4 regions of the Ralstonia sp. R-29 genome follow, and region 1 is predicted to be linked to each of the others. Evidence: predicted binding sites of a transcription regulator. Region 1 holds the regulator's gene; each other region holds the start of a gene.
What was found. Region 1 encodes FNR, which switches genes on or off when oxygen is low (the NO sensors DNR and NnrR bind a similar motif). Its sites were predicted from a motif close to TTGATNNNNATCAA; they were not measured.
Positions count from the first base shown of each region.

Region 2: the regulator FNR is predicted to act here: its motif matches at 3,528-3,541, upstream of hemN (oxygen-independent coproporphyrinogen III oxidase).
Region 3: the regulator FNR is predicted to act here: its motif matches at 2,910-2,923, upstream of adhP (alcohol dehydrogenase AdhP).
Region 4: the regulator FNR is predicted to act here: its motif matches at 4,466-4,479, upstream of ACN9M1_RS25380 (PHA/PHB synthase family protein).

Region 1 covers NZ_CP184377.1:1,895,371-1,902,702, reverse strand. The annotation lists gene ccoN (cytochrome-c oxidase, cbb3-type subunit I) at 1-418, shown strand, start outside; gene ccoO (cytochrome-c oxidase, cbb3-type subunit II) at 429-1,118, shown strand; gene ACN9M1_RS08905 (cbb3-type cytochrome oxidase subunit 3) at 1,122-1,304, shown strand; gene ccoP (cytochrome-c oxidase, cbb3-type subunit III) at 1,317-2,240, shown strand; gene ccoG (cytochrome c oxidase accessory protein CcoG) at 2,237-3,712, shown strand; gene ACN9M1_RS08890 (FixH family protein) at 3,749-3,988, shown strand; gene ACN9M1_RS08885 (hypothetical protein) at 3,985-4,239, shown strand; gene fnr (fumarate/nitrate reduction transcriptional regulator Fnr) at 4,259-4,987, opposite strand; gene ACN9M1_RS08875 (sulfite exporter TauE/SafE family protein) at 5,169-5,912, shown strand; gene scpB (SMC-Scp complex subunit ScpB) at 6,398-7,201, shown strand; gene rluB (23S rRNA pseudouridine(2605) synthase RluB) at 7,294-7,332, shown strand, end outside.
Region 2 covers NZ_CP184377.1:3,310,205-3,317,536, forward strand. The annotation lists gene pyk (pyruvate kinase) at 506-1,984, shown strand; gene hemN (oxygen-independent coproporphyrinogen III oxidase) at 1,986-3,470, opposite strand; gene ACN9M1_RS15635 (UvrD-helicase domain-containing protein) at 3,580-5,700, opposite strand; gene ACN9M1_RS15640 (hypothetical protein) at 5,746-5,934, shown strand; gene ACN9M1_RS15645 (ESPR-type extended signal peptide-containing protein) at 6,143-7,332, shown strand, end outside.
Region 3 covers NZ_CP184377.1:3,250,630-3,257,961, reverse strand. The annotation lists gene ACN9M1_RS15340 (HD domain-containing protein) at 144-767, shown strand; gene ACN9M1_RS15335 (2-hydroxyacid dehydrogenase) at 772-1,767, opposite strand; gene adhP (alcohol dehydrogenase AdhP) at 1,831-2,853, opposite strand; gene sbcB (exodeoxyribonuclease I) at 2,982-4,421, shown strand; gene ACN9M1_RS15320 (indolepyruvate ferredoxin oxidoreductase family protein) at 4,488-7,332, opposite strand, start outside.
Region 4 covers NZ_CP184378.1:1,821,353-1,828,684, forward strand. The annotation lists gene ACN9M1_RS25345 (hypothetical protein) at 1-94, opposite strand, end outside; gene ACN9M1_RS25350 (DUF6566 family protein) at 97-282, opposite strand; gene ACN9M1_RS25355 (hypothetical protein) at 382-549, opposite strand; gene ACN9M1_RS25360 (manganese catalase family protein) at 643-1,542, opposite strand; gene ACN9M1_RS25365 (Nramp family divalent metal transporter) at 1,708-3,012, shown strand; gene ACN9M1_RS25370 (HD-GYP domain-containing protein) at 3,121-3,825, shown strand; gene ACN9M1_RS25375 (hypothetical protein) at 3,851-4,315, opposite strand; gene ACN9M1_RS25380 (PHA/PHB synthase family protein) at 4,555-6,303, shown strand; gene ACN9M1_RS25385 (efflux transporter outer membrane subunit) at 6,304-7,332, shown strand, end outside.

The DNA of each region.
Region 1 (7,332 bases):
CGGCCACGTGCATTCCGGCGCGCTGGGCTGGGTGGCCATGATCACCATCGGTTCGATGTACTACATGATCCCGCGCCTGTTCGGCCAGCAGCGCATGTACAGCACGCGCCTGATCGAGGTGCACTTCTGGGTGGCCACCATCGGCGTGGTGCTCTACATCGCCGCCATGTGGGTTGCCGGCGTCATGCAGGGCCTGATGTGGCGTGCCACCGAAGCCGACGGCACGCTCACCTACAGCTTTGTCGAAGCGGTGAAGGCCACGTACCCGTTCTACCTCATCCGCCTGATGGGTGGCCTGTGCTTCCTCGGCGGCATGCTGCTAATGGCCTACAACGTGTTCAAGACCGTCCAGGGCAACAGGGCGGTGGACGCACCGATCCCTCAACCCGCGCAAGCTCCGCTGGTCGCGGCACAGTGAGGAGACGAACATGAGCAACCAATCCAACAATCGTTTCTTCACGCACGAGACGCTGGAAAAGAACATCGGCCTGCTGATCGTGCTGACGCTCATCGTCGTCAGCATCGCGGGGCTGGTGCAGATCGTGCCGCTGTTCTTCCAGCATTCGACCACCGAGCCGGTCAAGGGGATCGCGCCATATTCGCCGCTACGGCTGGCAGGGCGCGACGTCTACATCCGTGAAGGCTGTGTCGGCTGCCACTCGCAACAGGTGCGCACGCTGCGCGCGGAAACCGAGCGCTATGGCCACTATTCGCTGGCTGGCGAGTCGGTGTTCGATCATCCGTTCCTGTGGGGCTCCAAGCGTACGGGGCCGGATCTGGCGCGCGTTGGCAAGCGTTATTCGGATGACTGGCACCGCATCCACCTGCGTGATCCGCGCGAGGTGGTGCCGGAGTCGAACATGCCGTCGTACGCGTGGCTCGCCAAGACGCCGCTGGACAACAGCGACATCGAAAAGAAGATGCACGTGCTGCGCCAGCTTGGCGTGCCGTACACCGATGCGCAGATTGCCGGCGCACGTGAGCAGCTTGCCGGCAAGACCGAAGAAGACGCCGTAGTCGCCTATCTGCAGGGCCTGGGTGTCGAGCTGCGCAACGTGCGCGAGATGGCCGGTAAGCCCGCCGATGAATCGGCCGCCACCGTTGCCGCCAAGGAGTAAGCCATGGCCATCCTGAGTGGAATTGCGACTGCGGTTTTCCTGGTGCTGTTCGTGGCGATCAGCTGGTGGGCGTTCTCGGCGCATCGACGCGCCGCCAACGAGGAATCGGCCATGCTGCCGTTCCTGCTGCCCGATGAAGCCGAGGTCGCCAGTGGACGCGTTCGTGCGTCGCGCTCGCATCAATAAGGACACAAGATCATGAGCGACTTCATTTCCGAGTTTTGGGGGTATTACATCGCGGCGATTGCTCTGGTGGGCATCGTGTGGTGTATCTGGCTGCTGTTCTCGCAGCGGCGTATCCAGATTCCGCCGGGGCAGAGCGCCGGTGACGATACGGGCCACGTGTGGGACGGCGACCTGCGCGAGTTGAACAACCCGCTGCCGCGCTGGTGGATGTGGATGTTCCTGCTGTCGTGCATCTTCGCCCTGGGGTACCTGGTTCTCTATCCGGGGCTGGGTTCGTACGCCGGCGTGCTGGGCTTCTCAACGCGAGGTGAATTGGCCTCCCAGCGTGCAGAAGCCGATGCGAAGGTGCGCCCGCTTTACGAGCGCTACGCCAACATGGACATCAAGCAGATCGCCGCAGATCCGCAGGCGCACGAGATCGGCCAGCGCCTGTTCCTGAACAACTGCGCGCAATGCCACGGTTCGGACGCGGCAGGCTCCAAGGGCTTTCCCAACCTGACCGACGGCGACTGGCTGTATGGCGGAGATCCGGACACGATCCTTACCACCATCACCAAGGGCCGCCATGGCGTGATGCCGTCGCTGGCAGCGGTGGTGGATGGCAATCAGGCCGTCAACGTTGCCCACTATGTGCGTTCGCTGTCGGGTCTGTCGTCTGACCCGATCAAGGCGTCGCGCGGTGAATCGACGTTCAAGTCAGTCTGCGCGGCCTGCCATATGGCCACCGGCAAGGGCAACCAGGCGTTGGGCGCGCCCAACCTGACCGACCGCGTGTGGCTGTACGGCAGTTCGGAAGCGACCATCGTCGAGACCATTCTCAAGGGCCGTGACAACACCATGCCGGCACACGAGAACCTGCTCTCGCCCGAGAAGATCCGAATGTTGGCGGCCTACGTTTGGGGGCTGTCGAATAGCAATCCGAGTCACACCCAATGAGCGACCAAGAACCAGCCTGGCGCCCCATGACAACCGCTGCCGCTACATCGACCTCGGCGGCGGGTGTTGAAGATGCACCGACCGAGCAGATGCTGTATGAGGTGCGGCGCAAGATTTATCCGCGCGCCGTGACGGGCGCATTCGCGCGCTGGCGGGTCTGGCTGGTGCTGGCCACTCAGCTCGTTTTCTACGGGTTGCCGTGGCTGCAGTGGAATGGGCGCCAGGCGGTGCTGTTCGACCTGGGCGCGCGTAAGTTCTACCTGTTTGGCCTTGTGCTGTGGCCGCAGGACGTGATCTACCTGACGCTGCTGCTCGTGCTGTCGGCGTTGGGTTTATTTTTGTTTACGGCAGTGGCGGGGCGACTCTTCTGCGGCTATGCCTGTCCGCAAACGGTCTACACGGAAATCTTCATGTGGATCGAGCGGCATATTGAAGGCGACCGCTTTGCCCGCATCCGCCTGGACGGTGAGCGCTGGAGCCTGCGCAAGCTGCGCCTGAAAGCAGCCAAGCACTCTGCCTGGGTGCTGATCGCACTGTGGACGGGCTTCTCGTTCGTCGGCTTCTTCACGCCCATCCGCGAGTTGGGCATGGAAGTGTGGACGTTCTCGCTCGGGCCGTGGCAAACCTTTTGGTTGCTGTTCTACGCCTTCGCTACGTGGGGCAACGCTGGCTTCATGCGCGAGCAGGTGTGCCGCTACATGTGCCCGTACGCACGCTTCCAAAGCGTGATGGTCGACCCCGACACCTACGTCGTCACCTACGATACGGAACGCGGCGAGCCGCGCGGCAGCCGTTCACGCAGTGCAGATTTTGAAGCGCAGGGCCTGGGCACGTGCGTGGATTGCAGCATCTGCGTGCAGGTCTGCCCGACCGGCATCGACATCCGCCAGGGGCTGCAGTACGAGTGCATCGGCTGCGGCGCCTGTATCGACGCGTGCGATCAGGTGATGGACAAGATGCGCTACCCGCACGGCCTGATCCGCTACACCTCAGAGCGTGCGATGCACGAGCGCCTGACGCCGAAGCAAGCCCGCCGGCACCTGCTGCGTCCGCGTGTGCTGATCTACACGACGATCATGCTGGTGCTCATCGCCGGTTTCGTAACGGCACTGGCCATGCGCAAGCCGCTCAAGGTGGATGTGATTCGCGATCGCGGTGCCCTCGCGCGCGAAGTGGATGGCGACAAGATCGAAAACGTCTACCGCCTGCAACTGATGAATGCGTCCGAGCGTCCCGTGCGCGTAACGGTTACGGCAGAAGGCCTGCCGGCGCTGCAAGTGCTCGGTGGCAGCGGTGAATCGACCACGCTTGAACTGGCGCCCGCAGCCAATCGGTTGCTGCCTGTGCTCGTGCGCCGTCCTGCCGATGACATACCGGCCGGCTCGCACAAGATCCGTTTCGTCATCCAGGCAGATAGCGATAGCGACAGCCTTGTGTTGCGCGAACCGTCCAGCTTCATCGTGCCGCGCTAACGCGGTCTTCAGCGACATCCCCAACAGGAGGCACAGATGCACGCAACGCAAACTTCCGCCCAAGCCCGACCGTGGTGGCGTGAGCCCTGGCCGTGGCTGCTGATGGCCGGCCCCTTCGTTGCCATGCTTGGCTGCGGCGTCACCATCTGGCTGGCTGTGTCCCATCCCGACCCGGTCATCCAGGACAACGTTGTGCGACGGGGCTTGGTGATCGAAAAGAGCGCCACCGCATCGCCCGCGCATGCAGTCGATTCGGCCCACGCGGAGGTCCGATGAAACGCCGCATCCTGATGTGGATCTTGTGGCCGGCGTTCTTGTGTGCCGCGCTGGCCGAGCTGGTCGTCTTTGCGGTGGTTGACCCCGCAGACCTGCGCTTTTTCGGCGAGCAGATCACCGTGTCGGCCGAGGCGGTCTACACGGTGTCGTTCTTTGTGTTCTGGCTGTTGTGCGGCTTGTCGAGCGCGCTCACGTTGTACGTGTCGCCGGGCATTGGCAAGCTTGAAGCGCATGAACATCCGCTCATCTGAGCGGATGCCGAAAGCAGATTCAGCTGGCCTGACCGCTCATCACTTGGCGCAGGCCGGCCATGTCGATCAGCTTGACGTGGCGCTGGCGGATCTGGATCAGGCCCGCCTCGGCAAAGCGCGAGAACAGGCGGCTCACGGTTTCCAGCTTCAGGCCCAGATAGCTGCCGAGTTCTTCACGGCTCATGCGCAGCACAAACTCGGTCGACGAGTACCCGCGCTGCGCCGAACGCTTGGACAGGTTCAGCAGAAACGCGGCCAGGCGTTCCTCGGCGCGCATCGAACCGAGCGTCAGCAGCATCTGGTGGTCCTGCGAAATCTCCTTGCTCATGATCCGCAGAAACTGATGCTGCAGCGACGGCAGCCGACGCGAAAGCTGCTGCAACTCGTCATAGCGCACCACGCAGACTTCGGTGTCTTCCAGCGCCGTGGCATCCGACACATGCCGCATATCGCCAATGCCATCCAAGCCGACAATCTCGCCCGGCAGGTGAAAACCGGTGATCTGGTGGCGGCCGTCTTCCAGCGTCAGATGTGTTTTGAGTGTGCCAAACCGAATGCCATACACGCCCTCGAGCGGATCGCCCAGCGCATACAGCGTTTGTCCTTTCTTGATGCGGATGCGCTCGGTAACCAACTCGTCCATTTTGCGCACGTCATCCGAATTCATGCCCACCGGCAGGCAGATTTGCCCGAGTACGCAGGTAGAGCAACGCGAGGCTTGGTCGGAGAGCGCGATTCGTGTGAGCACGGGTGGGGGCGAGTGAATTTCGAGGAAGTGAAATGAGAAATTCTTATGGTGCAACTGGGCCGTATTATAGCGACGACCTTGTCACTATCGGACGTTTCCGATGGCGTGAATCGCGGGAAATTCATTTGATTCCCGCGCGTAAAACCATAACTTTGGTCCATATCAAAAGAGCATCAAAAAGATGAGTGCGGCTGCGCTGTTGAGCGTTTTCCTGATCGCGCTGCTTGGGGGTGTGCATTGCTTGGCGATGTGCAGTGGCATTGCGCTTGCCGCGGAGCGCGGGGCAGCGCCGGTGCGCATGGTGTCGCGCCGCCGGTTGTGGTTTGAGCAGGTGGTCATGCACGCCGGGCGGCTGACCACGTATGCGTTGCTCGGGGCGGCCATGGGCGCGCTGGGGGCCACGGTCTGGCGTCAGCAGTGGCTGCCAATCCAGCGCGGACTGTTTGCGCTGGCCAGCGCGTTGTTGCTGGCATATGGGCTTTTGTTGCTCATGCGCACAACAGGAGATGCTTGGCGCGCACCGGCGGTGGAGCGGGTGCTTGGTCGCTTGACGGGCGGTTTGTCGGGCTTGGCCGCACGGTTAGGCGGTGGCTTGGGGGCGCAACCTCCGCTGGTTCGCCGCTACGTCATCGGGCTGGCCTGGGGGTTCGTGCCGTGCGGCATGGTGTATGGCGCGCTTGCCGTCGCGTTGTTGGCGGGCAACGCAGCCTCCGGCGCGGTGGTGATGCTGGCTTTTGGTGCGGGCACGCTACCGAACCTTCTGATGATGTCGGGGCTCGCCGGCTGGCTGCGCGGATTGTCCCGCCTGCGATGGGCGCGGGGCGCAGCGGGCGCCACCATTGCCGCATTCGGTATCTGGGGGTTGGTCTGCGCCGCCTGGCTGCCAGAGATGCTCAACGCACATGGCTTCTGTCTGGTGCTGTAGCCGTTTGAAGCGCCGGAGATGGTGATCCCGCCCGGGGCGGCAGTTCAAACATCTTCCCGGTTGCGGCGCCGCCAGAAATTGCCCTACAATCGACGACAATTCGACTCGCCCTCCGCGCAAATTAACAATCCCAAGCGCGGCACCAGGCGACGCCATCCAGCGGCAATGCCGCCCTGGACCGTCGATTCGGGCAGGTGGCCAGTCTCTTCGGCAGCCGCCCGGTGCAGTATCCGTCCCCATGGCGGCGGAAGAAATTGCCCTAGTGGTGCCAGACTGGCACCGGATCAACTCGCTCCTCCGGCCCTTTTTTTGCGGGCACAGCCACTGCGTTACGGTGCATGGCCCAATTGGATCAATTGGCCATCGCGCGCCGGGCCCGGGCGGGCAACAGCATTCTGAAATGCCGCGTGCGTCGCGGCGGAACGACAAACCTCAAGCGTGACGGCGACCTGCCGCGCGCGAGCAATGACGAACCGTTCAACCTAATGAATACCCAAGAGGCGAAAATCGTCCTCGAGACCGCGCTGATCTGCGCGCAAGACCCATTGCGAGTCAATGACTTGCGCAAGCTGTTCGACGAAGATGTTTCCGCAGATACCATCCGCGTGTTGCTCGAAGAGCTGCGCCAGGATTGGCTCAATCGCGGCGTCGAGCTGGTCGCGCTGGCTTCGGGCTGGCGCCTGCAGAGCCGCCCAGAGATGCGTGTGTATCTTGATCGCCTGCATCCGGAAAAGCCGCCCAAGTACTCGCGCGCCGTGATGGAAACGCTGGCAATCATCGCGTACCGGCAGCCGGTCACGCGTGGCGATATCGAAGATATTCGCGGCGTGACCGTCAACACGCAGGTCATCAAGCAGATTGAGGACCGCGGCTGGATCGAGGTGATCGGTCATCGCGACGTGCCTGGTCGCCCCGCGCTGTACGCGACCACCAAGCAGTTTCTGGATGATCTCGGACTGCGCTCGCTGGATGAGCTGCCGCCGCTGGAGGATGCCCGCGCCCAGGCGCAGGCCAGCCTGCTGGAGCAGGGCGCTATCGAGTTCGAGGGTGGCGCCATTGCGGTGGCAGAACTGACCGAGTTGGTCAACGAAGCCCCCGATAACGGCGTACCGGAAGCCGATGGGAATGCCGATGCGCCGATTGAGGCATCGAGCGAGTCTCCCGTTGCTGACGGCGAACCTGCTGCGGAGGCCGAATCGCCCCTTGCCAGCGCGCTGAAGGGCGAATCGGAAGACGAGCACAAGACCATGGCCGAGCCATCTTCGGCTACATCGAACGAACATTCGTAATGCCATGCCAGCCGTAGAGTCGGCACGTGGCCTGATCCCTTAGATTTTTTAAAGACGTTGTGAGTACCCAGCCAGATTCCATGGATACACGTATGCCGGCCGATGCCGACGCTCAGCCGCCACGACAAGAG
Region 2 (7,332 bases), 1.4 Mb from region 1:
CGCTTCGCTCAGACAAGCCTCCCCTCTTTTTCCTCCCTGCAACAGAAATTCAAGGCGCCATCTAGGGCAAGGAACGGCCACACCGTCGCGGAACACTCGGTACCGGCTCTTTGAGAGTCAGCATCGACTCTTGGCGTCCCAGCGTTCACGCGTTGGGCTTCGACGTTGGAGCGTCGAGCCTCAACACTGAGGCTTTGAGCTTCGATAGGAGCACGCAACACAGCGCCACAGGGCAGCCCACAGATGGTGTGGCCGTACCCTGCCCTAGATGGCGCCTTGAATTTGTGTAAGCGGGCGGAAAAAGGAAGGAGGCTGTTTGAGCGCAGCGAGTTTGCCTCCTTCCCCGCCCGGTTACACAAATTCAAGGAGGGTGTCGCCATCTCGGGCGCGCCTTTCTTTGCTTACTTTTCTTTGGCAAGACAAAGAAAGTGAGTCGCCCCCGGCAAGGGGGTGAAAGGGAGTGGACCACCAAGGCCCAACCAAACAACCCCACCGGAGCAAAAAAGTGCGCCGCTTCCGCAACACCAAAATCCTAGCCACCCTCGGCCCCGCTAGCAGCGATAAGGAAACCATCCGCGCCCTCTTCGACGCCGGCGCAGACGTCTTCCGCCTGAACTTCAGCCACGGCTCGCACGAAGACCACCGCAAGCGCTACGACACCGTGCGCGCGGTAGAAGCCGAGACCGGCCGCCCCATCGGCATCCTGGCCGACATGCAAGGCCCGAAGCTGCGCATCGGCACGTTTGCCGAAGGCCGCGTCGTGCTCAAGAATGGCGAGCGCTTCGTGCTCGACCGCGACCCCACGCCGGGCGATGTCACGCGCGTACACCTGCCGCACCCCGAGCTGTACGCCGCCGCTGCGCCGGGCCAATCGCTGCTGCTCGACGACGGCAAGATCCGCCTGGCCGTGGAAGCTGCCGACCCGACCGCCATCGTCACCCGCGTGGTCGACGGCGGCGCGCTGTCGGACCGCAAGGGCGTGAACGTGCCCGACGCGGTGATCCCCATCCCCGCGCTCACCGAGAAGGATCTGCGCGATCTGGACTTCGCGTTGTCACTGGGTGTGGACTGGATCGCGCTGTCGTTCGTGCAACGTGCGGAAGACGTGATCGCCGCGCGCGAGATCATCGGCGACCGCGCCGGCTTGCTCTCCAAGATCGAGAAGCCCGCCGCGCTGCTGCATCTGGAAGACATCGTGCAGGCCTCCGACGCGCTGATGGTGGCGCGCGGTGACCTGGGCGTGGAGCTGCCACCCGAGCGCGTGCCCGGCGTGCAGAAGCGCATCCTGCGCATTGCGCGTCAGCACGGCAAGCCGGTGGTCGTGGCCACGCAGATGCTGGAATCGATGATCGAAGCACCAGTGCCGACGCGCGCCGAAGCCTCCGACGTGGCAACGGCTGTGTACGACGGCACCGACGCGGTGATGCTGTCGGCCGAATCGGCCAGCGGCAAGCACCCGGTGGCGGCGGTCAGCATCATGAACCGCATCATCGCCGAGACCGAGCGCGATCCGCTGTACCGCAACCTGATCGACGCACAGCATCAGGCCCCGCTGCCGACACGCCAGGACGCCATCTGCGCGGCCCTGCGCGACGTGACACACATCCTGGGCGCGGTGGCCACCGTCACCTACACGTCCAGCGGCAAGACCAGCCTGCGTGCGTCGCGTGAACGGCCGTTGGCACCCATCGTCAGCATCACGCCGCGTTTGGACACGGCACGCCGTCTCGCAATCGCGTGGGGTGTGCACAGCACCGTCAGCGCGGATGTGACGAGCGTGGATGAGATGGTGGATGCGGCGTGCCGCGCCGCCGCGCGTGAAGGCTTTGCCGTCTCGGGCGATCAGATCGCCATTACGGCGGGCATGCCGTTTGGTCAAGCTGGCTCGACCAACCTGCTGCGCTTGGCTGAGATCTGGCCGCAGACCCTCGCCGCCGCGCAGACGGAAACCGTCGTGCAGCAGCCTGAGCCTGCGACCGTGTAAGTTAAACCACCTTGGAGTAGCGCGGGACGACGGCCACGGGCTTGCCTTCGGCCTCAACCGTGCGCTCGGTGCCGGCGGTTTGCAGATGCGCATCGAACACCATGGCGATGCGTCGCACCAGCAAGCGCCCCTGCGGCGAGATAACGATGCGCTCGTCGCCCACCTTCACCAGCCCGGCAGCTTCCAGCGGCGCGAGCGCCTTCAGCTCACTGGCGAAGGTGCGTTTGAAATCCAAGCCGTGCCGCGCGCCAAACGCGCGCATGTCCAGCTCGAAGCCACACATCAGTTCACCGATCAGTGCGCGGCGCACGTGGTCGTCCGGTGTGAGTGACATCCCGCGCAGGACCGCCAGCTCGCCGGCATCAATGCGCGCGTAGTACGCGTCGAGGTCCTTCTCGTTCTGCGCATACACATCACCCACGCGGCTGATGGCGGACACGCCAAAGGCCAGCATGTCGCAATCGGCATGCGTGGAGTAGCCCTGGAAATTGCGTTGCAACCGGCCTTCGCGCTGCGCAATGGCGAGCGCGTCGTCAGGGCGTGCAAAGTGGTCCATGCCGATGTAGACGTAGCCCTCGGCGACGAGGCGCTCCACCGTCATCGCGAGCAGGTCGAGCTTCTCATCGGCGCTGGGCAGCGCGAGTAGATCGATGCGGCGCTGCGGCTTGAACAGGTGCGGCAGGTGCGCATAGCTGTAGACGGACAGGCGATCCGGCGCCATCTCCAGCACGCTGTCCAGCGTGGCGTTGAAGGTCTCGGTGTGCTGATGCGGCAGGCCATAGATCAAATCAAAGCTGATCGACTCGAAGCCCAGGTGGCGCGCGGTGTCGACCACGCGGCGCGTTTCTTCCACGCTTTGCATGCGGTGGACGGCGCGTTGCACCTCGGGGTCGAAGTCCTGGATGCCAAGGCTCGCGCGGTTGAAACCGATCTCCGCCAGCACGGCCAGCGTGGCGTCATCTGCATGGCGCGGGTCGAGTTCGACGGAGATTTCCGCGTCGCTCGTCAAATCGAAGTGCGCGCGCGTGGCGGCCATGACGGCGCGCATCTCATCATGGGCGAGGAACGTGGGCGTGCCGCCACCCCAGTGCAGTTGCTTGACGCGCCGCAGCGGGCCAATGTGCTCGGCCACCAGAGCCATCTCGCGCGCCAGCGTCTGCACGTACCGTGCGCTGCGCGCGTGATCTTTCGTGATGACCTTGTTGCACCCGCAGTAGTAGCAGAGGTTCGCGCAAAACGGCAGATGCATGTACAGCGACAGCGGCGCATGCAGCGCGGGCGCGATCGCCGCACGCCGGTGCAACGCGTCGAGGTAGTCGGCGTTGTCAAAGCCGTTGTGAAAACGGTCTGCTGTGGGGTACGAGGTGTAGCGCGGGCCGTGCGTATCAAAGCGCTGGGCGAGGTCACGCACTTGCGGCGCAGACCAGCGAAAAGCCGCATCGTTTGCGGCAGACGGAGCGTCAGCCGGCTTGGCAAACGGAAACATGGGTGCGAACGGTATGGGGGCGATGTTTCATCGTAAAACGCCCCCTTAAGCGTCGCGTTGATATGCGTCAACGTTGGTCAACGCGCTAGCGGGTGCGCCGCCCGCGCGGCTACGTCGCCACCGGCTTCTTGGCGGCCAGCAGCCCCTTCAGCGCACCGAGCCGGTCCTTGGGCGACATGGCGGGCATGGTGTCTTCAGGCGTGGGGCCCGCATCGTCGCCCAGCTTCATCTCCGCGATATAACGCGACGGTTCGCACACCACCGTCTCCCGCGCGCGCTTGCGCTTCTTGCACCAGCTGATATGCAGGCTGCGTTGCGCGCGTGTGATGCCCACATACATCAAGCGCCGCTCTTCCTCGATCTTCTCGTCGGTCAGATCGTCGTCTTCACGGCAGTGCGGCAGGATCCCCTCCTCCACGCCCACCAGGAACACGTGCGGATACTCCAGCCCCTTGCTCGCATGCAGCGTGGACAAGCGCACCGCATCCGGGTCCTCTTCCTTGCCTTCGAGCATGCTGATGAGCGCGATGGTCTGCGTGAGTTCCAGCAGGTTCTTGCCTGTGTCCATCAAGCCGTCGGCGTTGTCGAAACCGGTGGCGTCTTCAGCGTCGTCTTTCTCGGGCTTGGTGCCCTTACGCTTGAGCCAGTCGAGAAACTCCAGCACGTTGGTCCATTTGTTCTGGGCCTGGCGCTCGTCGTAGGTGTCGTACAGGTAGGCCTCGTAGTGGATGCCTTCCATCATCTCGTCGAGCAGCGTGGCGGCGGGTTCCTTCGCGGCGCGGTCTGACAGGCGCACGATAAATTCGCAGAACACGCGCAAGGGCTCCAACTGGCGCGGTGCGAGCTGCGCTTCAATGCCGCCCATCATCGCCGCCTCGAACAGCGACACCTTCGCCTGCCCCGCGAATGCCCCCAGCACTTCCAGCGTCGCATTGCCCACACCGCGCTTGGGCGTGGTGATGGCGCGGATGAACGCGGGGTCATCGTCCGCGTTGGCGATCAGGCGCAGGTACGCACACAGGTCCTTGATCTCGGCCTTGTCGAAAAAGCTCTGCCCGCCCGAGAGCACATACGGAATGCGCTCGCGCCGCAGGATCTGCTCGAACAGCCGCGCCTGGAAGTTGCCGCGATACAGGATCGCGTAATCCCGAAACTGCGCGCGGCGCTCGAACTTGTGCGCGGAGAGCTTGAATACGACGCTCTCGGCTTCGTGCTCTTCGTCATTGGCGCTGGTGACGTTGATGGCGTCGCCCATGCCGTGCTCGCTCCACAGCGTCTTCTCGAACAGCTTCGGGTTCTGCGCGATCACCGCGTTGGCGGCATTCAGGATGCGCACCGTGGAGCGGTAGTTCTGCTCCAGCTTGATCACCTTGAGGTTCGGGAAATCCGTCTGCAGCAGCTTGAGGTTGTCGAGCGTGGCACCGCGCCAGCCGTAGATCGCCTGGTCGTCGTCGCCCACGGCCGTGAAGGCTGGCGCACGCAGGTGCGAGCCGCCCGCCAGCAGCTTCAGGAGCTGGTACTGGCAGGCGTTGGTGTCTTGGTATTCGTCGACGAGGAAGTAGCGCAGGCGGTTCTGCCACTTCAGGCGCACTTCCTCATTGCGCGCGAACAGCTCGGCGGGCAGGCGGATCAGATCGTCGAAATCCACCGCCTGATACGCGTGCAGCGTGGCGACGTAGTTGCGGTAGACCAGCGCGGCCTGGTGGTCATCGACGTTGTTGTTGGCAAGCGCCTCGGCAATGGCGGTTTCCGGATCGACGAGGCCGTTCTTCCACAGCGAAATCGTGCTCTGCACGCGGCGGATCAGTTGCTTGTCGGTCGTCGCCAGCTGCTCCTGGATCATGCCGAAGCAGTCGTCCGAATCCATGATCGAGAAGCGTGGCTTCAGGCCCACGTGCTCAGCCTCCGCCCGCAGGATCTGCACGCCCAGCGAGTGGAACGTGCACACCGTCAGCTGCTTGATGGGGATGCGCTTGCCGTCTGCGCGCGTCTGGCCTTCCATCAGCTTGGCCACGCGCTCCTGCATCTCCTTGGCCGCCTTGTTGGTGAACGTGACGGCTGCGATGTGTTTGGGCTCGAAGCCCTTGTCGAGGATCAGGTGCGCAATCTTCTGCGTGATCACGCGCGTCTTGCCCGAGCCCGCTCCGGCCAGCACCAGGCACGGGCCGTCGAGGTAGTGCACACCTTCGGATTGGGCAGCATTGAGCCCGTGGGCGAGTCTGGAAGACATGGGGACAGGCGGAGAAAAGCGGGCGGGAGGGTACAGCGGAAGGCGATGGTAGCACGCACCACCGCCGCCACCGCCCGCCTCCGGGCAACGGGCAAAGTACGTCTGGGCATGGCGAGCAAATGCGTCGATATGCACCTCGAAGTCGATTTATTCGCCGTCGTCAAACAAGAAAATAAGAATTGTCCGACGCTTGAAATTTCTTGTGACGGTGAAAGCCACAAGTTTTCGCCCTAACACACTGAACGTGATTTGTTATTGATGGCAGATCAATGTTCATCGCCCCCTGTTACGTAGGAGCTTTCTGATCCTACGATTTCCACCACTTATTGCGATCTGTACAGAAGCCAACAAAACCCATCGCGCAATTTGGCCAGACTCTGCGACCGCCGAGCATCCGTTTGGATCGGCACCGAATTCCAATTTTTCTCCGCAGGGTGATGACATGAACAAGGCATATCGCGTCGTTTTCAACAAGGCGACTGGGGCATGGACGGCAGTCTCGGAAGTTGCGCGCGGGCGTGGCAAGCAGTGTGTCGCCGCGCGGGCAGCCATCTCGACAGTGACCGCCATCGCGGCGATTGTCGGCGCCACTGGCGCCGTTGCGCAGCCCATTGTGCAGCCCGATCCGACCGGGCCGATCTATGTAGGCAGTAGTACCGGTGGGTCAGAGGTCGCCTTTGCCAACCAGGATGGCGACAATCGCCGTTTGACGGGGGTGTCGAATGGACAATCGCTGACAGACGCCGCCAACGTTGGCCAACTTCAAACCACGGCAAGGCAAATCGCCTCGGCATTGGGGGGCGGCGCCACGGCAAACCTCTCCGGCAGCACGGTCACGTTCACCCAGCCCACGTACACGCTGGGTGCTGACAAGACGGGCACCACAACTTACCGCACCGTGGACGGCGCGTTGGGCAATCTGGATAGCCGCATCAAGGACAACACCGACAACATCACCAACCTGACCACGCAGATCAACGACGGCACGATCGGCCTAGTACAACAAGACCAGACCACGCGAGCCATCACCGTGGCCAAGAGCACGGACGGCACCGAAGTCGACTTCGCGGGTGAGGATGCTTCCGGCAATCCCATCACCCGCAAGCTGCTGAGCGTCACGGCGGGAACCCTGAGCGGCACCAGCACGGATGCCATCAACGGTAGCCAGCTGTATGCGACAAACCAGGCCGTTGCTTCGATGCTGGGCACCACGCTGAACCCGCTCGGCATGATCAACGCGATCACGTTCACGGCGGGCGGCAACGTCTACAGCACTGTGCACGACGCCTTCGAAGGCTTGGGTAATCGCGTGCTGACACTGGAGAACCACATCGGTGGCGGCATCGGCAACCCTGGCGGCGGCGGCGGCGACCAGAACAACCCCATGTTCGCCAGCACGGGCGCGACCCCGACTAGCAAGGAGGCCGCCGTTGCCAGCGGCACCAACTCGACTGCAGCAGGCGCCAATGCTGTCGCCTCGGCGGACAACAGCGTCGCTCTGGGTGCCGGCTCGGTGGCCGATCGCGCCGACACCGTGTCGGTCGGCTCGGCTGGCAATGAGCGCATCGTCGCCAATGTCAAGGAAGGCGTGCAGGAGACCGACGCCGTCAACGTGAAGCAACTCAACCAAGT
Region 3 (7,332 bases), 1.4 Mb from region 1:
CGGGCAGACAATGGCCCAGCGTTATCCACAATGGTTATCCACAGTAGTTGTCCACAGTGGTTATCCACAGCAGTCATCCACACCAAGCTGCGCACCCATGACGCGGCATTCCAGACCCGTTCAGGCGACGAAGGAGACACCCCATGACGCACGACACCGCCTCGCGCGCGACGTTTTCCCACATGGAGCATGGCACCCGCGAGGACTGGGCCGCCATTTCGGCCGAATTCATGCCCTATGCCCGCGCGTTGCCGGACCGCGTGCTCGCGCATCTGAAGTTGCTCGATGGCGATTGCGGCGGTTTCCCGATCGACCGCCTCGCGCATTCCCTGCAGACCGCCACGCTGGCCCACCGCGACGGCCGCGACGAGGAATACGTCGTCTGCGCGCTGCTGCACGACATTGGCGACACGCTGGGCAGCTTCAACCACCCGGACATCGCTGCGGCCATCCTCAAGCCGTTCGTGAGCCCCGAAAACCTGTGGATGGTCGAGAAGCACGGCATCTTTCAGGGCTACTACTTCTTCCACCACCTGGGCCTGGACCGCAACCTGCGCGAGCAATACCGCAGCCAGCCCGAGCTGTTCGAACGCACCGCCGAGTTCTGCGCCAAGTACGACGCCGCCGCCTTCATGGCCGATTACGACAATCTGCCGCTTGCCTTCTTTGAGCCGATGGTGCACCGCGTGCTGGCCAAGCCGCGCAACTCCATCTACGTGAAGGAAGGCGAGAGCGAACTGTCCAAGCCGAAAGCCGAGGCGGCGTAAAGACCTAGGGCTTTACCACGTTCACGGGCGCGCCGGCCGCCCACGCTGCCACGTTGGCGAGCGTCGTATCCGCGATGCCCGCCAGCGCCTCGCGCGTAAAGAACGCCTGGTGCGCGGTGACGATGACGTTGGGGAACGTCAGCAGCCGCGCGAACACGTCGTCCTGCAGCACATCGGCGGAGCGGTCTTCGAAGAACAGATCCGCTTCTTCCTCGTACACATCCAGCCCGAGGTGGCCGAGGTGGCCGGACTTGAGCGCATCGATCAGCGCGGGACTGTCGATCAGGCCGCCGCGGCTCGTGTTGATGAGCATCGCGCCCGTCTTCATGCTGGCGATCGCGCCGGCGTCGATCAGGTGGTGCGTATCCGCGTTGAGGGGGCAATGCAGGCTGACGATGTCGGACTGCGCCAGCAACGCTGGCAGCGGTAGATACGTCACCCCAGAGGCCGTCAGCGCGGCCTGCGGAAACGGATCGAACGCCAGCACCCGGCAGCCGAAGCCTGCCATGATGCGCGCAAACACCTGCCCGATCTGCCCGGTGCCGACCACGCCGACGGTTTTGCCGTGCAGGTCGAAGCCGAGCAGCCCATCCAGCGAGAAATCGCCCTCGCGTGTGCGATTGCAGGCGCGGTGCAGGCGCCGGTTGAGCGTGAGGATCATGCCGACCGCGTGTTCCGCCACAGCGTGCGGGGAATACGCCGGCACGCGCACCACCGTCAGCCCCAGGCGCTGTGCGGCGGCCAGGTCGACATGGTTGAAGCCCGCCGAGCGCAGCGCGATCAGCCGCGTACCGCCGGCCGCCAGGGCGGCCAGCACATCCGCGTCCAGGCAATCGTTGACGAACGGGCAGACCACCTCGAACCCGGCCGCGAGCGGCGCGGTGTGCACGTCTAGATGGGCACGCTGAAACACCAGGTCCAGCGTGTGTGCGCCACGCGCCAGGGCGGCGCGGAAGCTGTCTTCGTCGTAACGGTGGCTGCTGAAGAAAAGGATGCGCATGGCGGCGGAGCGAGAAGGGGATGCAGACAGCTTACTCGCCCCGCCGGGCGGCGCACACGGTCCTCAGAGCGTCAAGACGATGCGGCCGTCCACCTTGCCGGCCTTCAGGTCAGCCAGGACCTGGTTGATGTTGTCGAGCTTGTCGCGGTGGATGTGGGCGCGCACCTGGCCTTCAGCGGCAAACTGCAGCGATTCCTGCAGATCACGCCGCGTGCCGACGATGGAGCCGCGCACCGTGATGCCATTGAGCACCGTGGAGAAGATCGGCAGCGGAAAATCCCCCGGCGGCAGCCCATTGAGCGAGATCGTGCCGCCACGCCGCACCATACCCAACGCCTGCGCAAATGCGCTGCGCGACACCGCCGTCACCAGCACGCCGTGCACGCCGCCAATCTCTTTCTGAATGACAGCGGCCGGGTCTTGCTGGGTGGCATCCACGACGAGCTTGGCGCCCAGGTCGCGCGCCAGTGCCAGCTTCTCGGGCGCCACATCCACGGCCACCACATGCAAGCCCATGGCGATCGCGTATTGAACGGCCACATGCCCCAGCCCGCCAATGCCTGAGATGGCAATCCACTGGCCGGGCCGCGTATCGGTCATGCGGATGCCCTTGTAGACCGTAACCCCCGCGCACAGGATGGGCGCGATCTCTTCAAAACTGACTTGCGCCGGCAGATGGCCGACGTAGTTCGGGTCGGCCAATACGTATTCGGCATACCCGCCGTTGACGGAGTAGCCGGTGTTCTGCTGTTCGTGGCAGAGGGTTTCCCAGCCGGAGAGGCAGTGCTCGCAATGGCCGCACGCGGTGTAGAGCCAGGGCACGCCCACGCGGTCGCCTTCCTTGACGGCGGTCACGCCTTCGCCCACTGCCGCCACGAAGCCGACGCCCTCGTGGCCGGGAATGAACGGCAGGCGCGGCTTGACGGGCCAGTCGCCGTCGGCAGCGTGCAGGTCGGTATGGCAGACGCCGGAGGCTTCCACCTTGACCAGGATCTGGCCGCGCCCAGGTGTCGGAACGGGCACTTCCTCAATGCGCAGGGGTTCACCAAACGCGTGGACAACTGCGGCTTTCATCGACTGGGCCATGGAACATCTCCTGGTTGGGGGAAATACCAGTCTGGTCGACGCGCGGCCGGTGCGGGTTGACGTGCGTCAACGGTGCCGGCAAGGCTGTTAGCATGCCGGCATCTTTTGGCTTTTCAGCGAGCAGTCCCTTGCCCGTCACCCCAACTTTCCTCTGGCACGACTATGAAACCTTCGGCGCCGTGCCACGCCGCGACCGCCCGGCGCAGTTCGCGGGCATCCGCACCGATGCCGAACTCAACGAGATCGGCGAGCCCGTCGAGCTGTTCTGCCAGCCGTCCAACGACTGGCTGCCCGATCCGGTGTCGTGCCTCATCACCGGCATCACGCCGCAGCAGTGCGCCAAGCAGGGCATCCCTGAATACCGCTTCGCGCAGGCCATCGAGCGCGAACTGGGTATGCCCGGCACCATCGGCGTCGGCTACAACACCATCCGCTTTGACGACGAGGTCACGCGCCACCTGTTCTGGCGCAACCTGATCGACCCGTATGCGCGCGAGTGGCAGAACGAGTGCGGGCGGTGGGATTTGCTCGACGTGGTGCGCACCACGTGGGCGCTGCGCCCCGAGGGCATCCAGTGGCCGAAACACGAAGATGGCAAGCCGAGCTTCAAGCTGGAGCACCTCTCGCAAGCCAACGGCCTGGTGCATGAGGCCGCGCACGATGCCGTATCCGACGTGCGCGCGACGATTGCGCTGGCGCGCCTGATCCGCAACGCCCAGCCGCGCCTGTTCGACTTCTGCCTGGCACTACGCAAGAAGGACCGTGTGATCGCCGAGATTGGCAATGCGCCGCGCCCGCTGCTGCATATCTCCGGCATGTACGGCGTGGAGCGCGGCTGCATGGCGGTCGTCTGGCCGCTGGGCGGGCACCCGACCAACAAGAACGAGCTGATCGTGTGGGACCTGGCGTTCGACCCGACCGAGCTGTTCGACATGGATGTCGCCACCATCCGCGAGCGCATGTTCACGCGCACCGCCGATCTGGCCGAAGGCACGACGCGCCTGCCGATCAAGTCGATCCACATCAACAAGTCGCCCATCGTCATCAGCAACATGAAGACGCTGCAGCCCGCACAGGCTGAACGCTGGGGCATCGACTTCGCAACCGTCGAACGCCATGCCGCCATCGCCCAGGGCGCGCCGGACATGCGCGAAACGTGGCGCCGGGTCTACGCCCGCGAGTTGGAGCCGATTGCCGACGTGGACCAGAACCTGTACGGCGGCTTCGTCAGCAACGACGATCGCCGCACGCTCAACGAACTGCGCACGCTCAGCGGCGAGCAGCTCGCGCAACTGCACCCCGATTTCGCAGACGAGCGCCTGCCCGAGCTGCTGTTCCACTACCGCGCGCGCAACTTCCCCGATACGTTGAGTGAAGAGGAATACGAGCAGTGGGAGCAGTTGCGCGCCGAGCGGCTGTTTGAAGGCGTCGGCGGCTATCTCACCTTCGAAGCCTTCGGCGAGCGGCTGCAGCAATTGGGCGCCGAAGCCACGGAGAAAGGCGACACCCGCGCGCAGCACATCCTGCAAGACCTGTACGACTACGCGCAGCAGATCGTGCCGGGTTAATGACCCACATGCACAAAGAAAAACGGAGGCCGAAGCCTCCGTTTCTTCATGGCGATGCCGACGCGATCAGGCCGCGCGCTGCGCCGCTGCCGGATCACGCCATTGCGCGAGCAGCTTGTTCCAGCGGATACGTGCGGCGGCCAGGTTGGCCTCCTTCACGTGGCCGAAGCCGCGGATGTCTTCCGGCAGGCGCGCCAGTTCCACGGCCTGTGCCAGCTTTTGCGCCGACAGCCCCTTCACCAGTTCCTCCACCAGCGCACGGTATTCGCCGATCAGCGCGCGCTCGGTGCGGCGCTCTTCGGTCTTGCCAAACACGTCGAATGCCGTGCCGCGCAGGCCCTTGAGCTTGGCGAGCACCTTGAAGATGCGCATCGTGTTCGGGCCGAAGCGCTGCTTCACCAGATGGTCCTTCTCGTCGCGCTTGGCCAGCATGGGCGGCGCGAGCCAGAAGTTGAGCTGGTAGTCGCGGCCGGGTTCGCCTTCGAACTGCGCGCGCAGCTTGTCGAGGAAGGCTGGATCGGTGTACAGGCGGGCGACTTCATATTCGTCCTTGTACGCCATCAGCTTCGACAGGTTGCGCACCACGGCTTCCGTGAGCGCCAGCGGTTGGCCGGCGCCAACCACCGCCGTTTCTGCTGCACGCACACGCTCAACAACGGCGCGGAATTCCGCAGCATACGCAGCGTTCTGGTACGCGGTCAGCAGATCGACGCGGCGGGCGATCAGCGTGTCCAGCGAGGGCAGGGCGATCACATCCGCCTTGGCGCGAGGTGCATCGTCGGCCAGCTTCAGCACCGCATCACGATCCTGCGCGAGGTGGCGGCCCCATTCGAACGCGGTCTTGTTCTTCTCGACCGCCACACCGTTGAGTTCGATGGCGCGGAGGATGGCGTCGTACGTCAGCGGCAGCCAGCCCTTTTGCCACGCAAAGCCCAGCACCAACGGGTTGGTGTAGATTGCGTCGCCCAGCAGGCGCACGGCCAGCGTGTTGGCGTCTTCAAACGCGCAGGCGTCGCCGACGGCCGCACGGATGTCCGCCTCGGCCGAGCTGCCCGGGAAGCGCCAGTTCGGGTTCTTGATGAAATCCGCCGTGGGGGAGGCGGTGCTGTTGACGATGGCGCGCGTCTGGCCATGCTGCACCTTCGACAGCACTTCGTCCGACGCCGAGACAATCGCATCGCAGCCGATGACGAGATCCGCCTCGCCCATGGCGATGCGCGTGGCGTGGATGGAATCCGGGCGCTCGCCGATCTGCACGTGCGAGAGCACCGCGCCACCCTTCTGCGCCAGGCCGGCCATGTCGAGCACGGTCACGCCCTTGCCCTCGATGTGCGCGGCCATGCCGAGCAGGCCACCGATGGTCACCACGCCCGTGCCGCCCACGCCGGTCACCAGCACGCCGTACGCGCGCTGGATGGCGGGCAGTTCAGGGTGCGGCAGCAGCGGCAGGCTGTCCATTGCAATGCCGCGCGATTCCGGCTTGCGCACTTGCGCGCCTTCCGCCGTCACAAAGCTCGGGCAGAAGCCGTTCACGCACGAGAAATCCTTGTTGCACGACGACTGGTTGATCTTGCGCTTGGTGCCCAGCTCCGTTTCCAGCGGCTCGACCGACAGGCAGTTCGACTTGACCGAGCAGTCGCCGCAGCCTTCGCACACGGCGTCGTTGATGAACGCACGGCGTGCCGGATCGGCCATCGTGCCGCGCTTGCGGCGGCGGCGCTTTTCGGTCGCACAGGTCTGGTCGTAGATCAGCACGCTGGTGCCTTGCACCTCGCGCAGTTCGCGCTGGATCGCGTCCAGGCGATCGCGGTGGTGCACGGTCACGCCTTCGGGCAGCTTGATGGCGGCGTTGTACTTCTCCGGCTCGTCCGTAACGATGACGATGCGCGACGTACCTTCGGCATGCACCTGCGCGGCAATCTGCGGCACGGAGAGCGGGCCGTCCACCGGCTGGCCGCCAGTCATGGCCACGGCATCGTTGTAGAGGATCTTGTAGGTGATGTTCACCTTGGCCGCGATGGACGCGCGAATCGCCAGCAGGCCCGAGTGGTAGTACGTGCCGTCGCCCAGGTTGGCGAACACGTGCTGGTCGCCCGAGAACGGCATCTGGCCGATCCACGCCACGCCTTCGCCGCCCATCTGGCTGAAGGTGTCGGTGCGGCGGTCCATCCACACGGTCATGTAATGGCAGCCGATGCCGGCCAGCGCACGCGAGCCTTCCGGCACGTTGGTCGACGTGTTGTGCGGGCAGCCCGAGCAGAACCACGGCTTGCGCTCGGCGGTGATGCGCGGCTTGGCGAGCGCCTTTTCCTTGGCGTCGATGATGGCCAGGCGCGCTTCGATGCGCGAGCGCACATCCGACGGCAGCTCGAACTTCTCCAGCCGCGTGGCGATGGCGCGGGCGATCAGCGCGGGCGAGAGCTCGTAGTGCGCCGGCAGCAGCCAGTTGGCCATCGGCACCGACCATTCGCCGCCAGCGTTGTCGCGCTCATCAAACTTGCCGTACACGCGCGGGCGGACGTCGTCGCGGTAGTTGTACAGCTCTTCCTTGAGTTGGTATTCGAGAATCTGGCGCTTCTCTTCCACCACCAGAATCTCTTGCAGCCCTTCGGCAAACGCGCGCGCGCCATGCGCTTCGAGCGGCCACACGCAGCCGACCTTGTACAGGCGGATGCCGATGCGGCGGCAGGTGTCTTCGTCGAGGCCGAGGTCGACCAGCGCCTGACGCACGTCCAGGTAGGCCTTGCCGGCGGTCATGATGCCAAAGCGCGCCTGCGGCGAATCGAGCACCACGCGGTCGAGCTTGTTGGCACGCACGTACGACAGGCCGGCGTACCACTTGTAGTCGAGCAGCCGGGCTTCCTGCACCAGCGGCGGATCGGGCCAGCGGATGTTCAGGCCGCCCTGCGGC
Region 4 (7,332 bases), on a different replicon from region 1:
CCGAGCCGAAGAACAGCACCGCGCGGCGCCGGGCGATGTCTTCGGCCAGCCGCGTGGGCCAGTGAATCAGAGGCGGCGCCCCGCTGGCTGGCATCGTCAGGGTTGGTGCCTGTCGCGCGAGAGCAGCTGGCGCGCTTGCTCCATGCCGTCGCGCACGGCCTCGCCGCGCGTGCGCCAGCCGCGCCACGGTTGCGCAAGCTCACGGATCTCAAACTGCCGCGTGCCAGTGTCGACCGTTACGCGCGGCAACCACACGCCATGCTCGTCCTGAAAGGCCGTCACGGTGATCGTGCAGCCCCGCGTGCTCGAACTGCGGGTCGGCTTCGTCTTGCCCGCCAGTCAACGGCGTGGCACGTGATGCGGGAATCTGCATGATGTGCCTTACGGATGCGGCAACAGCAGACGCGGCAGCTTGGCGTGGGCAGGCGCCAGCGCAAGTTGCAGCGCGTTGGCGTTAGCCGAGTCGTCAGTCAGGTCGCGTGCGAATGAATAGGCGGTGATCACGGCCAGCGTGACCGCCACGATGGTCAGCCATTCGTGCGTGTCCATGCGTGTCTCCTGGTGTGGCCCCCCCTGGGGCATGCCACCCGCCTGTGACGCAAAGTCTGGGCCTGAAGCGGGGGCATGCCGGTGTGGAGCCGGCTACAGCAGCGAGTCGTCGTCCTTTGTTTCGCGCGCCGTCTTTTCGCCCAGTTCGGCGCCTGTACGCGGATCGCTTGCCGGGTCCGAGGCGAGGCGCTTTTTCAGCGCGTCGAGCGTGGCCAGTTCAACGTCGCTCAGCTTGACCGATGCGTTGCCGTCTCCGCCGTCGGCCGGCAGCGGCGGGTCTGCCACCAGGTGGAGGCCCGTGCCGCTGTTCCACGGCGCATGTACCACGGGGGCGCCACGCGACAGCTTGAAATACGCATCGCAGAACTCCGGCACCGGCGGCAGCTTGCCCGGTGGGAAGTTGCCCGAGATGGCGTACAGCGCCTTCTCGAACGACTTCTGGTGCGAGACCTCGCGCGTCATCAGAAAACCTAGCGCGTCGCGCACACCGGGGTCGTCCGTCACGTTCATCAGCCGCTCGTAGATGATCTTGGCGCGCGCTTCCGCCGCAATGTTGGAGCGCAGGTCCGCTGTCGGCTCGCCAATCGAATCGATGTAGGCGGCCGTCCACGGTACGCCGCCGGAATTGGTGAGCGCCGGCCCGCCGCCATAGAGCACTTGCGTGACGTGGCTGTCGTTGCCGGCGCCGTTGAGCTTGCGATACAGCTCGGCCTGTTCGCCCACCGCTTCGGCCAGTTCGCCCTTGGCGCCCCGGTTGAGCATGGCGACGATGGTGCCGATCACCTCCAGGTGGCTCAGCTCTTCGGTGGCGATGTCGTAGAGCATGTCCTTGCGACCTGCATCTTCCTCGGCCACTGCCTGCGTGAAGTAGCGCATGGCCGCCGCCAACTCGCCCTGTGGGCCACCGAACTGTTCGAGCAGCAGGTTGGCCAGGCCGGGGTCGGTCTGGTCGACGCGGACGGTGTACTGCAATCGCTTGTTGTGCATGAACATGGGGTTCTCCTGGGAGCGTAGTCAGGTGCCGGGTGGCGCAGCCTTGACCGCAATGGCCGTTCCATCGCGTGCCGCATGTGTGCCGCATGTATGGGATAGGGCGCGGACCCATCGCGGGAACGGCGGTTGCGTTGCCCGCTGCGCCACGCATGTTTCGGAGCGCCCATGGATGACAGCCTTGCCTTGCCGCCGGATGCGCCCACGCATACGCCTGCAGCCTCTGCCCGCGTGGCCGCACAGGTGCGCGACGTGCTGGAGGGCCGCCGGCGCGGCTGGCGTGCGCTCGCGCCGCTCATGGGGCCGGCCATCGTGGTGTCGGTGGCGTACACCGACCCCGGCAATATCGCCACCGGCATCCAGGCGGGTGCACGCCATGGGCTGCAATTGCTGTGGGTGGTGGTGGCCGCCAATGGGGTGGCGATGCTGTTTCAGGCGCTTTCTGCGCGCCTGGGCATCGTGACGGGGCGCAACCTGGCGCAGCTGTGTCGCGCCCATCTGCCCGCGCCGGCCGCGTTGACCATGTGGCTCATCAGCGAGTTGGCCGCCATGGCCACGGACCTGGCGGAGTTCGTGGGGGCGGCCGTCGGCATTGCGCTCTTGACTGGCATCCCGCTGCCGCACGCCATGGTGGCTGCAGGGGTGCTGACCTACCTGTTGCTGATGTTGCAGGCGCGCGGCTTCCGCTGCATTGAGCTGATGATCGGCGCGCTGGTCGGCGTGATCGGTATCTCTTACCTCCTTCAGATGTGGATCTTGCCGGTCGCATGGGGGCCGGTGCTGCGGCATGCGCTGGTGCCGTCTGCCCTACCGCCCGATGCGCTGGTGCTGGCGGCCGGCATCGTGGGCGCGACCGTGATGCCGCACGCGCTGTTTTTGCACTCTGGGTTGACCGACACCCGTGTCCGCCCGCGCGACGCGCGCGCGACAGCGCAACTGCTGCGCTTTTCCAACTGGGAGGTCGTGGCCGCGCTGGCCGTGGCGGGCGGCATCAACCTGGCAGTGGTGGTAGTGGCGGCCAGCGCCCTTTACCCCGCGCATGCTGGTGTGGCGGGCATCGAATCGGCCTACGTCACGCTGGTGCCCCTGTTTGGTGGCGCGGCGGCGGCGGTGTTTCTGGTGGGGTTGATTGCATCCGGCCTGTCCAGCTCGGTGGTCGGCACGATGGCCGGCCAGGTTGTGCTGCAGGGCTTCCTGCGTGCGCGTTTGCCGGTGTGGGCGCGGCGGCTGGTGACCATGGTGCCCGCGTTTGTCGTCATTGGCGCGGGTGTCGACGTGACCCGCGCCCTGGTGATCAGCCAGGTGGTGCTGAGCATGGTGGTGCCGTTTCCCATGGCCGCACTCATCTGGCTGACCTGCCGCGCCGATGTGATGGGGCCGCATGCGGTGGGGCGCGGCGTCGCGCTACTGGCCGCGCTCGGCACGGTGCTGGTGGCGGCACTGAACGCCGTGCTGCTGGTAGATCTGTTGTGATGGCCTGTGTGGACACCCTTCCACCGGGGCGGTTCTGACGGCGCCATCCGGAAGTTCCGGCTGCTAACATGCAGGCCCCAAGCCGGATACGGAACGCCCCCCAGGCTCATGACAAAAACAACGCACCACCGCCCCCATCTGCTGCTGGCCAGCCTCACGCTGGCCGGCGGGCTACGGCATCCGTCCGCCATGGGGCATCTCATTCGCACAGCGTGCATCAGTTGCCGGCTGGCGGAACGCATGGGCCTGGACGACGCCATGCAGCGGCAGGTCTATCTCACCGCGCCTGTGCACGATGTCGGCAAGCTTGGTGTGCCGGACGCCGTGCTGCTCAAGCCTGGCGCCTTGACTGACGAAGAGCACCAGATCATGCGGCGCCATTCCAGCATCGGCGCGGACATCCTCTCGGGCAGCACAGACGCGCTGCTGCAATGCGCCGCTGACGTGGCCCGCCACCACCATGAGCATTTCGACGGCACGGGCTATCCGGATGCCCTGGCGGGGGAACACATTCCCCTGGCAGCACGCATCGTGGCCGTGGCCGATGCGTTTGACGCGATGACGGAGCCGCGCGTGTACCGGCAAGGCATGACGGAAGAACACGCCTTGGCCGCGCTGGCTGAGCGCAGCGGCAGCTATTTCGACCCGCAGGTGGTGGACGCGTTTTTGCGCGATATGCCGGGCGTGCGGCGCATGCACGCGGTGGCGGGTGAGTTGCTCGCGCAGCACGGCGAGGTGGCGGCGGTCAGCCAGTTCTACGGTAACGAACAGCCGTCATGGACATTCTTTGACCACGTGCGTGGCGTCGCCTGACGCACGCTCCCTACATTTTTTGCGGCTAGGTCAGCGGCGGTGGCGGCGCACCGCGATAGAGCGCGAAGTCGTGCGCCTTGTCCTGTGCATCGACGTGGATCGGGTCCGCGTCATCGTAGAAAAACGCCCACGGTGCCGTGCACTGTAGATCGAACCCTGTATCCGCCAACTTACCCGCCGCCGGCTCGGCAATCTGCGCAACGACTTGGGTGCGTAACCACTGGCTGAGCCGCTGGCGGATGTCTTCGCGCTTCGGGTGGTTCAGGCGGCAGTAGGCGCGCGCCTCGCGTGCGGCCACGTGAAGCGTCAGCGTGCAGCGCATGGGGTTGCCATGCGCGCCGGCAGCAGTCCATTCCGCCAGCACGTTGTAGCCACCGCAAGCGCTGCGTGTGGCGCGCACCAGCGCGGACCGCGGCAAGGCGGCGCTGGCCGTCTGTTCCAGTTCCCACAGCGTGGCATCAACCACTTCGTCGGGCTGCCGTTCCAGCATGGTGCTCCCCCCCCATTCTTTCTCGCGCGCTGATGTGGGTGAGCCTACGCCTGCCGCCGGAGGCGAGGCTGATATCGATCAAGAGTCGGTTTCGCTGGCGCATCATGTCTGGAATATGAAACGTTCTAGAGGCGTTGCTCTCTCGCTGGCTTGAGGTGCATCAAGTTGGGCGGCGCGCGGGTGGCATCTAATCCTTCTGACGCCACGCAATCGCAATCGTTTAACACCGCCCCCCGACCATGCGCGCTGCCCCCGTGCTGTCTTCCTCCGCTGCCGAACAGATCGACCCGCCGTTTCATGCCGCGCTGGCGCGCGCCTCGGGTTCGCTGTCGTTTGTGTCGATGCAACTGGCGTGGCTGGATTGGGCACTGCATCTGGCGGTGTCGCCCGGCAAGCGGCTAGACCTGTTTCGCCTGGCGCTGACGCAAGCCGAGCAGCTCACCCGCTATGCACGCGGCTGCATGGCTGCCGGCCCGCAACAGCCATGCTTGTGCGTGTTGCCGCCCGCGCACGACCGGCGCTTTACCGCAGATGAATGGCGCCTATGGCCATTCAATGTGCTGCATCAATCCTTTCTGCTGACCGAGCAATGGTGGGACGCCGCCACGCATGGCGTGTGGGGCGTCGCCAAACACCACGAAGACGTGGTGGCCTTTGCCGCACGCCAGTGGCTCGACATGCTGTCACCAGGCAACCAGTTGGCGACCAACCCGGTGGTGCTGCGCCAGACCTTTGAGCAGCGCGGCGGCAACCTCGCGCGCGGCGCGCTCAACGCGCTGGACGATGTGGAGCGCGCGATGAGCGGCGCCGCGGCTGCCGGCACCGAAGGCTACGTGGTGGGCGAGAACGTGGCCGTCACGCCCGGCAAGGTGGTGCTGCGCAACCGGCTGATCGAGTTGATCCAGTACGCGCCCGCCACACCCAAGGTGCAGGCCGAGCCAATCCTGATCGTGCCGGCGTGGATCATGAAGTACTACATCCTCGACCTGTCTGCGCAGAACTCGCTGATCCGCTATCTGGTGGAGCAGGGCCACACCGTGTTCTGCATCTCGTGGAAGAACCCCGACGAGGCCGACCGCGACCTCGACATGGACGACTACCTCCAGCTTGGTGTGTTCGACGCGCTTGCCGCAGTGAATGCCATCGTGCCCGGCCGGTGCGTGCATGCCACTGGCTACTGCCTGGGCGGTACGCTGCTGGCGATCGCGGCGGCGGCCATGGCGCGCGATGGCGATAGCCGGCTCGCGTCGATGACGCTCTTCGCGGCGCAGACCGACTTTTGTGAGCCTGGTGAACTCGGCCTCTTCATCGACGAAGCACAGGTCAGCCTGCTGGAAGCGCAGATGGCGCAGACCGGCTACCTGCGCGCCAGCCAGATGGCGGGTGCGTTCCAGATGCTGCGGTCATATGACTTGCTGTGGTCGCGCATCGTGGGCGAATACCTGCTGGGCGATCGCGCACCCATGAATGACCTGATGGCCTGGAATGCCGATGCCACACGCATGCCTGCGCGCATGCACGGCCAGTATTTGCGGCACTTGTTCTTGAACGATGACCTGAGCGAAGGTCGGTACCCCGTGGGTGGCAAGCCGGTGCTGTTGAGCGATATCGACTTGCCGACATTCGTGGTTGGCACGCTGACGGACCACGTGGCGCCGTGGCGTTCCGTCTACAAGCTGCATCACCTGACCGATGCGGAGCTGACCTTTGTGCTGACCAGCGGCGGGCATAACGCGGGCATCGTCAGCCCGCCGGCAAATTCGCATCGGCGCTTTCAGATGCAGACGCGGGCGGCGGGCGGCACCTCGATGGGGCAGGACGACTGGTTGGCCTCGGCACCCATGCACGACGGCTCGTGGTGGCCGGCATGGCATGCGTGGTTGCTGGCGCATGCATCCACCACCGCGCCCGTGAAGCCGCCCAAGATGGGCGCGCCAGGTTTGCCGCCGTTGGGCGACGCGCCCGGCACCTACGTGCTGGAGAAGTAGATGCGTGCGCAGACCCACGTTTCAGCGCGCCGCACTACGGCAATGTCGATGGCGCTCGCTGCGATCTTTTCCGTGTCGGGCTGTATATCGATGGCGCCGACGTATACCCAACCCGCGTTGCCCGTGGCTGCACACTACGACGCCGATGATGGCCGCGCCGGTCTGTCGGCCGCCGCCACCGGCTGGCAGGCTTACTTCACCGACGCGCGCCTGCAAGCCTTGATTGCGCAGGCGCTGGACAACAACCGCGACCTACGCACCGCCGTGCTGCGCGTGGAAGAAGCGCGCGCTGCATTCGGCATTCAACGCGCCGATACGTTTCCGCATCTCAACGCCCAGGCCGGCATCAACCGCCTGGGCATTCCGGCAGACCTGAGCCCCTTTGGCATGCCGATGCGCGTGAGCCAGTACCAGGTGGGCGCGGGGGTCTCCAGTTGGGAGATCGACTTCTGGGGCCGCGTGCGCAACCTCAATGACGCCGCGCTGGAAAACTATGCGGCCTCCGACGCCGCGCGCCGTGCCACGGCGCTCAGTCTGATCGCCCAGGTGGCCGACAGCTACCTCGTGCTGCGTGAGCTGGATGAGCGCATCGCACTCGCCCAGCAAACCGTGGACAGCCGCACCGAAACGCTGCGCATCTTCTCGCGCCGGGTGGAAGTGGGCGCCACGTCGCGCCTGAACCGCACGCAGGTCGAAACCCTGTTGACGCAAGCGCAGGCCCTGCTCGCGCAACTGCAGCAGGCGCGTGATGCGCAAGCGCACGGGCTGGCGTTGCTGGTGGGCAAGCCCATCGACTTGCCGCCCGTGGCCGAGCCGCTGGATGAACACCGCATGCTGGCTGACTTGCGCGCGGGGCTGCCGTCCGATCTGCTGACGCAGCGCCCGGACATCGTGGCGGCCGAGCACCAGTTGCGCGCCGCGCACGCCAACATTGGTGCCGCACGTGCAGCGTTCTTCCCACGTGTCGCGCTCACCGGGGCATACGGCACGGTCAGCCCCGAGTTGGGCAACCTGTTTTCGCCGGGCACC